DNA from 4 places in the Streptomyces sp. NPDC029674 genome. Region 1 is predicted to be linked to each of the others. Evidence: riboswitches for the same ligand, from Rfam matches in the RefSeq annotation. Region 1 holds a riboswitch; each other region holds the start of a gene.

Region 1 (2,189 bases):
GAGGGAGCAGGAGGCGGCGACGTCGACCCGGTCGGCGAGACCGAGCAGGGTGCCGAGCGTGGCCAGCGACTTCTCCAGGTCGTTGACCCAGATGTTGCGGCCGTTGACGACACCGGCGACCAGCCGCTTGCCGGGCAGTCCGCCCACGGCCGCGAGCGCGTCGAGGTTGGCGGCGGCCGCCTCGGTGAAGTCGAGGGCGAGCCCTTCGACCGGCGCCTTGGCGAGCACCGGCAGGGCATCGCCGAGCCGGTCGAAGTAGGAGGCGACGAGCAGCTTGGGGCGGTCGGTGAGGGCGCCCAGGTCACGGTAGGCGCGCTCGGCGGCGTTCAGTTCGGCCGGTGTGCGGTCCTGGACGAGGGCGGGCTCATCGAGCTGGACCCACTCGGCGCCCGCCGCGCGCAGGTCCGCGAGCACCTCGGCGTACACCGGCAGGAGCCGGTCGAGGAGGGTCAGCGGGTCGAAGCCGGCGGCCACCCCGGGCGCCGGCTTCGACAGGAGCAGGTAGGTGACGGGACCGACGAGGACGGGCCGGGCCGGCAGACCGAGCGCCCGCGCCTCCTTGAACTCGCCGACCTGCTTGCCGGAGTCGGCGCCGAACACCGTCCTCGGCCCCAACTCGGGCACCAGGTAGTGGTAGTTGGTGTCGAACCACTTCGTCATCTCCAGCGGCGCCACGTCCTGCGTGCCGCGCGCCATCGCGAAGTAGCCGTCGAGCGGGTCCGCGTCGACCGCGGCGCGGTGCCGCTCGGGGACGGCGCCGACCATGACGGTGGTGTCCAGGACGTGGTCGTAGTACGAGAAGTCGCCGGTCGGCACTTCGCCGATGCCGGCCTCCGCGAGGTCCCGCCAGTTGGCGCGGCGGAGGTCGGCGGCGGCGGTACGGAGGGCGTCGGCGGTGACGCGGCCCTTCCAGTAACCCTCGATTGCCTTCTTCAGTTCGCGGTTCGCGCCCTGGCGGGGGTAGCCGTACACGGTGGCCCGTGCTGTCGCGGCCGCGGGTGTGGTGGTCACGGAGATCTCCTTCGCGAGATGAATCCCTGAGATCCCGGGGACGGGACGAGAGCGCGAAGGGAAGCACTGACCGGACGGTACGGGTTCGCGCGGAAGCCGCGGTCGTCCGTCCGATGTGTGCGCCGACCCGCCCTCGAGGTCACCGGAATATCCGCGCCCGAAACGGTTCGCGCGCGGACAGCGGGCAGGTCTTCGGACTCGCGGGCACATCCTCCCGGGGGAGGACGCCTACTGGCCGTCGCTTCCCAGGACCGTTCTACGGTCCCAGTGCGTGTGACGGCGGTCGTTCCCGCTCACCGCTGCGGGGCAGTCCCGGATTCCCACCGGGTTCCCTCTTGCGACGCTCCCGTCTGGCGGACGGGGCGAACCAGCTGCACGGGTCACCTTACGGGCCCGGCCGTCGATGGGCCATCAGGGGCGCCAGTACAGCGCCGGGTCGGGATGGTCGACGAAGCCGAGGTTCCGGTAGAGCGGTTCGCCCTCGGGGGATGCGTACAGGTCGACGCGCGAGGCCTCCTGCGCGCGGAACCAGTCGAGCAGGGCTCGCATGATCGCGCGGCTGTGACCGCGTCGGCGGTACGCGGGGTCGGTGACCACGCCGATCACGTGGCCGACCCGGCCGTTGCGGTTGTGGGGGCCGGGGAACCACTGCTCGACGGTGCCGATGCCGCAGGCGGCGAGCCCGTGCTCGCCGTCCACGACGAGGATGCGCGCGGCGTCCGCGGTCAGCTGTTCCTTCAGCACGCGGGCGAGCTCGTGGCGCCAGTCGTCCTCGCCGGGCGAGGGGTTGAAGTACTCCCCGCCGAGGGTCTCGAAGAGCAGGGCCCGCAGGCGCACGAGTTCGGGCAGGTCGGCCTCGACCGCCTTCCGGACGTGGGTGGAGAGCGAGGCGGGTTGATCGGTGGCCTGGGCGGTGGGCTGACTCATGACGATCACTCTCATGTAACGCCCTTGTGCACGACAACCCTTACACGGAAAGGCTGTTGATCGTCGGCGTGGAGCGAGATAGGAAGGCGTCATGACGACTCTCGGCGTGGTGTTCCGTCCCCAGCTTCCCCCCGAGCGCCTGCGCGCCATGGTGCGCACGGCCGAGGAGGCGGGCCTCGACGAGCTGTGGCTCTGGGAGGACTGCTTCCTGGAGAGCGGCATCGCGAGCGCGGCCGCCGCCCTCGCCTGGT
Region 2 (2,189 bases), on a different contig from region 1:
ATCATGATCCTGGCCTGCCAGATCCGCTACCGCCGCAAGGCCGACCGCGGCGAGCTGCCGCAGTCCACCTTCCGGGCCCCGGGCGCCCCGTACACCAGCTGGTTCGCCCTGCTCTTCATCGGCATGGTCATCGTGATGATGGGCGTCGACAAGGACGCGCGGATCTCGCTGTACGCCGCTCCGGTGTGGGCCGCGATCCTCGGTATCTCCTACCTGGTCCTGAAGAGCCGCAACCCGCAGGCCGCGGCCTTCAACAAGCGGAAGATCGGCCTCTCCGAGGAGAGCGCCGGCGACCGCGTCTCCAAGGACTGACCGGCTCCCCAAGGCCGCTGTCCAGCATTCGGGCACGTACGTACCACATTCCGGTACGTACGTGCCCCTCTGCTTATCCTGACGCCATGCTGACCATCACCCAGGCCCTCCACGACCAGATCGTCGCGCACGCGCGCCAGGACCACCCCGACGAGGCGTGCGGCATGGTCGCGGGCCCGGCGGGCACCGGCCGCCCCGAGCGGTTCATCCCGATGCTGAACGCCGCGCGCTCGCCCACGTTCTACGAGTTCGACTCGGGCGACCTGCTCAAGCTCTACCGCGATCTCGACGACCGCGACGAGGAGCCGGTGATCATCTACCACTCGCACACCGCGACCGAGGCCTACCCCTCGCGCACCGACATCACGTACGCCAACGAGCCCGGCGCCCACTACGTCCTGGTCTCCACGGCCGACACCGACGACGCGGGCCCCTTCCAGTTCCGCTCGTACCGGATCGTCGACGGCGAGGTCACCGAGGAAGAGGTAAAGGTCGTACAGGCATACTGAGCTTTACTCATGAAGGCGGCAGGACCCAGGAAGCCGGTGCGAACCCGGCACGGTCCCGCCACTGTGACCCCACCCCGGCCGGGGCGGGGGAGTCAGGAACTGACCTGCCGCCTTCCTCCACACGACGCAGGGGACGCGGAAATCCCCTGGAGGAGGCAGCTCAGCCATGTCCCGCCCGATACGTGTCCTGGCCGCCGCGGCCCTGCTCGTCCCGCTCGCCGCGTGCTCCTCGACGGACTCCGGCGGTGACGCGAAGCCCGCCGCCAAGGCCGCCGGATTCCCGTACACCGTCACCAACTGCGGCGTGAAGACGACGTACGACGCACCGCCGAAGCGCGCCGTCACCATGAACCAGCACACCACCGAAGTGATGCTGGAACTCGGCCTCAAGGACCACATCGCGGGCACCGCCTACCTCGACGACAAGGTCCTCCCGAAGTATGAGAAGGCCTACGACTCGATCCCCGTGCTCGCCAAGGAGTACCCCTCCTACGAGAAGCTGCTCTCCGCCAACCCCGACTTCGTCTACGGCGGATACGCCAGCGCCTTCCTCGCCGGCGACGGCCGCAGCCGCTCCGCGCTCGCCAAGTCCGGCATCGACAGCCGCCTCAACGTAGAGGGCTGCGCCAAGAAGTCCGTCTCCATGGACGACGTCTACCGGGAGGTCCGCGAGGTCGGCTCCACCTTCGGCGTGCGCGGGCGCGCCGAGAAGTGGGTGAGCGGGGCGAAGCGCGAACTGGCCGCCACAGCGAAGAAGGCGAAGGGCCGGAAGCCGCTCTCCGTCTTCGTCTACGACAGCGGCGACAAGACGGCCTTCACGGCGGGCGGCCGCGGCATCGGCAACGACATCATCGCGCGGGCGGGCGGCCGCAACGTCTTCGGCGACGTGGACAAGTCCTTCAGCGACGCGTCCTGGGAGAAGGTCGTCGAGCGCAAGCCCGACACCATCCTGATCCTCGACTACGGCGCCACGACGGTCGCCCAGAAGAAGAAGCGCCTCCTGGAGGACCCGGCCCTCCAGGACGTCCCGGCCGTCAAGAACAAGCGCTTCGCGGTCCTGCCGCTCTCCGACATGGTCACGGGAGTACGAGCACCCGAGGCGGTGAGGAAGCTGGCGGCGCAGCTGTGAAGCGCCTGCGCCGCGCCACGCTCGTGGCCACGCTCTGTGCGGCACTCGCGGTCGCGCTCGTGGCCGGTCTCGCCCTCGGCTCCGTCCGCATCCCCACGGCCGACGTCCTGCAGATCCTGACGGGGCGGGCGGAACCCTCCCCGTTCCGGACGATCGTCCTCGACGTCCGCCTGCCCAGGGTCCTGCTCGGGGCGACCGTGGGGGCCGGACTCGCGGTCATCGGCACCGTCCTCCAGGCC
Region 3 (2,189 bases), on a different contig from region 1:
CGGGCTCGGCGGTCTGGTTGGCGGTGCGGTTGGCGGCGTCCTTGAACGTCATCCAGCCGTTGCCGGTCTGCGCGAGGGTGCGCATCATGCGGCCGTACAGGTCGCGGGCCGACATCGTCTTCTTCGCGAGCCCGGCGGCCTCCGCCTTCCGGTACGCGGCGTCGAACTCCTCGCCCCACAGGTCGACGAGCTCGGGCACGTCGGACGGCGAGAACAGCGACCACGGCTGGTCGGCGGCGACCCGGCGCATGAACTCGTCGGGGATCCAGTGCGCGAGGTTGAGGTTGTGCGTGCGCCGCTGGTCCTCACCCGTGTTGTCGCGCAGCTCCAGGAACTCCTCGATGTCGGAGTGCCACGTCTCCAGGTAGACCGCGGCCGCGCCCTTGCGCCGCCCGCCCTGGTTCACGGCGGCGACCGAGGCGTCCAGCGTCTTCAGGAACGGCACGATGCCGTTGGAGTGCCCGTTCGTGCCGCGGATCAGCGAACCCCGGGAGCGGATCCGGGAGTACGAGAGGCCGATGCCGCCCGCGTGCTTCGAGAGCCGCGCGACCTGGTGGTAGCGGTCGTAGATCGAGTCGAGCTCGTCCAGCGGGGAGTCGAGGAGGTAGCAGGACGACATCTGCGGGTGGCGGGTGCCGGAGTTGAAGAGCGTCGGCGAGGACGGCAGGTAGTCCAGGCGGCTCATCAGGCCGTAGAGCGCGGCGACTTCGTCGACGGCGCGGGCGCTCCCATCCTCGGCGAGGCCGCTCGCGACGCGCAGCATGAAGTGCTGCGGCGTCTCGATGACCTGCCGGGTGATGGGGTGGCGCAGCAGATAGCGGCTGTGCAGGGTGCGCAGGCCGAAGTAGCCGAAGCGGAAGTCGGCGCCGTCGGCGAGCGCGGCGTCCACGAGCGCGTCGAGCCGGGCCGCGTGCTCCGTCACGAAGGACGCCGTGCGGTCGGCGATCAGGCCCTCGCGGTGGCCGACGGCGATCGACTCGGTGAAGGAGCGCACGCCCTGCGACGCGGCCTCGGTGGCGATGGAGAGGCTGAGCAGCCGCGCGGCGAGCCGGGAGTACGCCGGGTCCTCGGAGATGAGCCCCGCGGCCGCCTCGGTCGCCAGCTCCCGCAGCTCCGCCTCGTCGGCCCGGGCCGACCGGCCCCGCAGCGCCGCGGCGGCGACCCGGCCGGGGTCGGTGTCGGGGAGGTCGGCGGTGAGGTCGGTCAGGGTGCGCAGCAGTACGGCACCCGGTCCGTCGGTGCCTTCGGCACCCTCGGTGCTGTCGGTGGGCTGCGGTGCCCGCGCTGACGCAGGTTCGGCAGGCGCGATGGTCACGTGGAGCTCTCCCTCGCTCGGCTCTGGGCCTGGGGGAGGGGATGGCACACACGGGCGCACCCGGGCAGGGCGGCGTACCGCGTCCACCGGCCCATTCCACGAGGCCCGGACGGTCGGCACCCGGGCCGGACGGCTCGGGTGCACTGCCGGCAGGTCTTCGGACTCCGCGTACGACAAATGCGTACACGTCTACCGTTGCGGGACAGTTCCGGACTTGCACCGGATTCCCCTGCGGCGACAGCGAGCACGAGCATACATCTTGTGCCGCGCTCCTGAAGCGGGCCCACATCTTGTGTCGGCCCAGGGGGCTTGCGGCTAGAGCTTCAGCGCGTACGCCAGCAGCGGCACCGTCTCGATCGGCCTCCAGTCGCGCTCGGGCGTCCGCACGAAACCGAGGCGCTCGTACAGCCGGTGGGCGGCGTGCATGGACGTCTGCGTGGACAGGACGAGCGCGCCGCGACCCGCCTCCGCGGCGCGCCGCACGCACTCCCGTACGAGCGTCTCGCCCACGCCCCGGCCGCGCGTCCCGGGGGAGACGGCCAGCATGCGGATCTCCGCCTCGCCGTCCCGCGCGATGTCGGCCATCGGGCCGCCGGCCGGCACATAGGTGACGCAGCCGAGTATCTTCCCGTCCGCCGCGGCCACCAGGACCTCGGCCGCCGCCGCCCGCGACGGCACGTCGCGCAGCACCGCGAGATAGGGGTCGTCCGCCCCGAAGTCCAGGTGTCCGCCGTCGAGATAGGCCTGCGCGGTGAGGTCGCCGAGCGCCTCGTACTCCTCGGGGTGCGCCCCTCTGATGGTGATCGTGAAGTCCATGGGGCGAAGTGTGCAACAGGAGTACGACGATGGGCCGCCGGTTTTCCGGCGGCCCATG
Region 4 (2,189 bases), on a different contig from region 1:
CTCGACGCGGGCGGCCTGCGCCTGCATGGCCTGCGCACGGCCGATCTCGGCGCCCTCGCGGGTGACGAAGGAGTTGAGGGACATGTTCTGCGCCTTGAACGGCGCGACGGACACGCCCTTGCGGGTCAGCCACCGGCAGATGCCGGCGGTGACGACGCTCTTCCCGGCGTCGGAGGTGGTTCCGGCGACCAGCAGTCCACCGCTCATACGTCTCTCCCTGACTTGGCCGACCGCGACCTTGCCGACCGCAGTGTCCGGCGGGCGGCGACCGCGACGCCGAGAGCAAGCCAGCTCACCCGCCGGGACAGCTTCACGGCCCGCTCGATGTCTTCTACGCGCACGTCACGCCCGCCCCCGTTCAGCACGGGCCGGTGCTCGATCCGTCCGCCGTACGAGAGCGTCCCCCCGAGCCGGACCCCCAACGCCCCGGCGAAGGCGGCCTCGACGGGCCCGGCGTTCGGACTGGGGTGCTTCGCCGCGTCCGTACGCCAGGCGCTCAGCGCGCCCCGCCCCGAGTCCCCGGCGACCGCCGCGAGCACGGCGGTGAGCCGCGCCCCCGGCCACCCGAAGACGTCGTCGAGCCGGGCGGAGGCCCACCCGTAGCGCCGGTACCGGGACGACTTGTGCCCGACCATGGCGTCCAGCGTGTTCACGGCGCGGAAGGCGACGAGCCCCGGCACCCCGCCGAGGGCGCCCCACACGAGCGCCCCCACCACCGCGTCGGACGTGTTCTCGGCGACGGACTCCACGACGGCCCGCGCGATCCCGTCGGCGTCCAGCGCCTGCGGGTCCCGCCCGCACAGATGCGGCAGCCGCTCCCGCGCGACCTCGACGTCGCCGGCCTCCAGCGCCCCGCCGACGGCCCGCGCCTCCCGGCCGAGCGAGGTCCCGCCGACCACGGCCCAGGTCGCGGCGGCGGTCAGCGCCACCGAACCGGCGCGTGACCGGCGTACGAGGGAGGAGGCGAGGGCGGCGGCGCCCGCCGCGCCCCCGGCGCACACCACGGCGTGCAGCGCGCCCCACCCGCGGTGGTCGCGCCACAGCACCCGCTCGACGGCGCCCGCGGCACGTCCGAACGCGGCGACCGGATGGCCGCGGCGGGGATCGCCGAGCAGCAGGTCACCGAGGAGTCCGGCGGCGGCGCCGTACGCGAAGTCGCGATCGGCACTCATGGGCTCAGCCCGTCGCTTCACTGAGGAGGGAGCTCGTACTCAGGGAGGGAACCGGCAACGGGCGGCCGCGCATGGCGATATGTCCTCACTCAGGGTGTCCGCGCCCTGGTTCGACGTGATCGGTGGCGAGAGTTCCTGGCTCGCGGGGAGTGTCTCTCCCCGGTGACAGTGGCGGGACCGCGCCGGATTCGCACCGGCTTCCTCTTCTGCCGCCGTAGTTGGCCCCGGCAGTCCACCACGCCCCGCGAATGCCCGTCAACTCGCCGTTGACCTGCGGCGGGAGAGTGTGCGGAGCCCCACACACGACGGTGGGGCGCGGGACGCGCCAGCGCGTCCCGCACCCCACCCGAAAACGCTTCGTCAGGCGACGATCAGATAGATCCCGTACGCCACGGCCGCCGCGCACAGCGCGAAGCAGGCGTACGCGCCGGTGCGCGCCGCGGTCGCGGAGCCGCCGCCCGAGGTGGCCGCCGTCTCCTGCTTCGAGAGGCCGACGATGCCGAGGGTGAACAGGCCCACCAGGGCCACCGTCACCGCGAGGCTGACTCCGAAGACGGAGCCGAGAGCTGCCCAGTCGATGCTCATGGTGATCTGTCCTTATACCGTCGCGGGCCGGGCGGGGTCCGCCATGGCGCCGGTCGTGGTGGTGGTCGGGGCTCCGACGGTGGCCTTGAGGGGCTCGTCCGGGCCGGTCGAGGCGGCCATCGCGCCCGTCGGGGGCGGGGTGACGGCGGCGATCGCGGTGGTCACGACGCCCGCGGGCTCGGCGCCCGTGGCGTCGTCGGAGCGGATCTCGTCGTCGGTGACGTTGGTGTGGTCGACGGCGTTGCGCCGCGAGAGCACCCAGATGACGGCCGAGCCCGCGACCAGGAGCGCGGCGGTGACCGCGACGCCCCAGGGGCCCTGCTTGGTGAGGAACTCGGCGCCCGCGCCGACCAGGCCGGCGGCCGGCAGGGTCAGACCCCAGGCGACGAACATCCGGGTCGCGGTCGACCAGCGGACCACGCCGCCCTTGCG

The links. A riboswitch is a leader RNA that binds a small molecule or an ion and turns the genes downstream of it on or off. The one in region 1 is predicted to bind cobalamin.
Region 2: linked by a shared signal. The riboswitch ahead of ACI2L3_RS03700 (ABC transporter substrate-binding protein) and the one ahead of metE (5-methyltetrahydropteroyltriglutamate--homocysteine S-methyltransferase) in region 1 are both predicted to bind cobalamin.
Region 3: linked by a shared signal. The riboswitch ahead of ACI2L3_RS22555 (ribonucleoside-diphosphate reductase subunit alpha) and the one ahead of metE (5-methyltetrahydropteroyltriglutamate--homocysteine S-methyltransferase) in region 1 are both predicted to bind cobalamin.
Region 4: linked by a shared signal. The riboswitch ahead of ACI2L3_RS36905 (cobalamin biosynthesis protein) and the one ahead of metE (5-methyltetrahydropteroyltriglutamate--homocysteine S-methyltransferase) in region 1 are both predicted to bind cobalamin.

What each region holds. Positions count from the first base shown of each region.
Region 1 is NZ_JBJDPY010000004.1:129,271-131,459, forward strand. It holds gene metE (5-methyltetrahydropteroyltriglutamate--homocysteine S-methyltransferase) at 1-1,011, opposite strand, end outside; cobalamin riboswitch at 1,177-1,398, opposite strand; gene ACI2L3_RS11035 (GNAT family N-acetyltransferase) at 1,423-1,938, opposite strand; gene ACI2L3_RS11040 (LLM class flavin-dependent oxidoreductase) at 2,030-2,189, shown strand, end outside.
Region 2 is NZ_JBJDPY010000001.1:833,216-835,404, reverse strand. It holds gene ACI2L3_RS03710 (amino acid permease) at 1-312, shown strand, start outside; gene ACI2L3_RS03705 (M67 family metallopeptidase) at 399-821, shown strand; cobalamin riboswitch at 794-944, shown strand; gene ACI2L3_RS03700 (ABC transporter substrate-binding protein) at 988-1,950, shown strand; gene ACI2L3_RS03695 (FecCD family ABC transporter permease) at 1,947-2,189, shown strand, end outside.
Region 3 is NZ_JBJDPY010000009.1:139,843-142,031, forward strand. It holds gene ACI2L3_RS22555 (ribonucleoside-diphosphate reductase subunit alpha) at 1-1,315, opposite strand, end outside; cobalamin riboswitch at 1,446-1,582, opposite strand; gene ACI2L3_RS22560 (GNAT family N-acetyltransferase) at 1,631-2,131, opposite strand.
Region 4 is NZ_JBJDPY010000026.1:14,157-16,345, forward strand. It holds gene ACI2L3_RS36900 (cobyric acid synthase) at 1-207, opposite strand, end outside; gene ACI2L3_RS36905 (cobalamin biosynthesis protein) at 204-1,172, opposite strand; cobalamin riboswitch at 1,281-1,425, opposite strand; gene ACI2L3_RS36910 (hypothetical protein) at 1,533-1,757, opposite strand; gene ACI2L3_RS36915 (anion permease) at 1,770-2,189, opposite strand, start outside.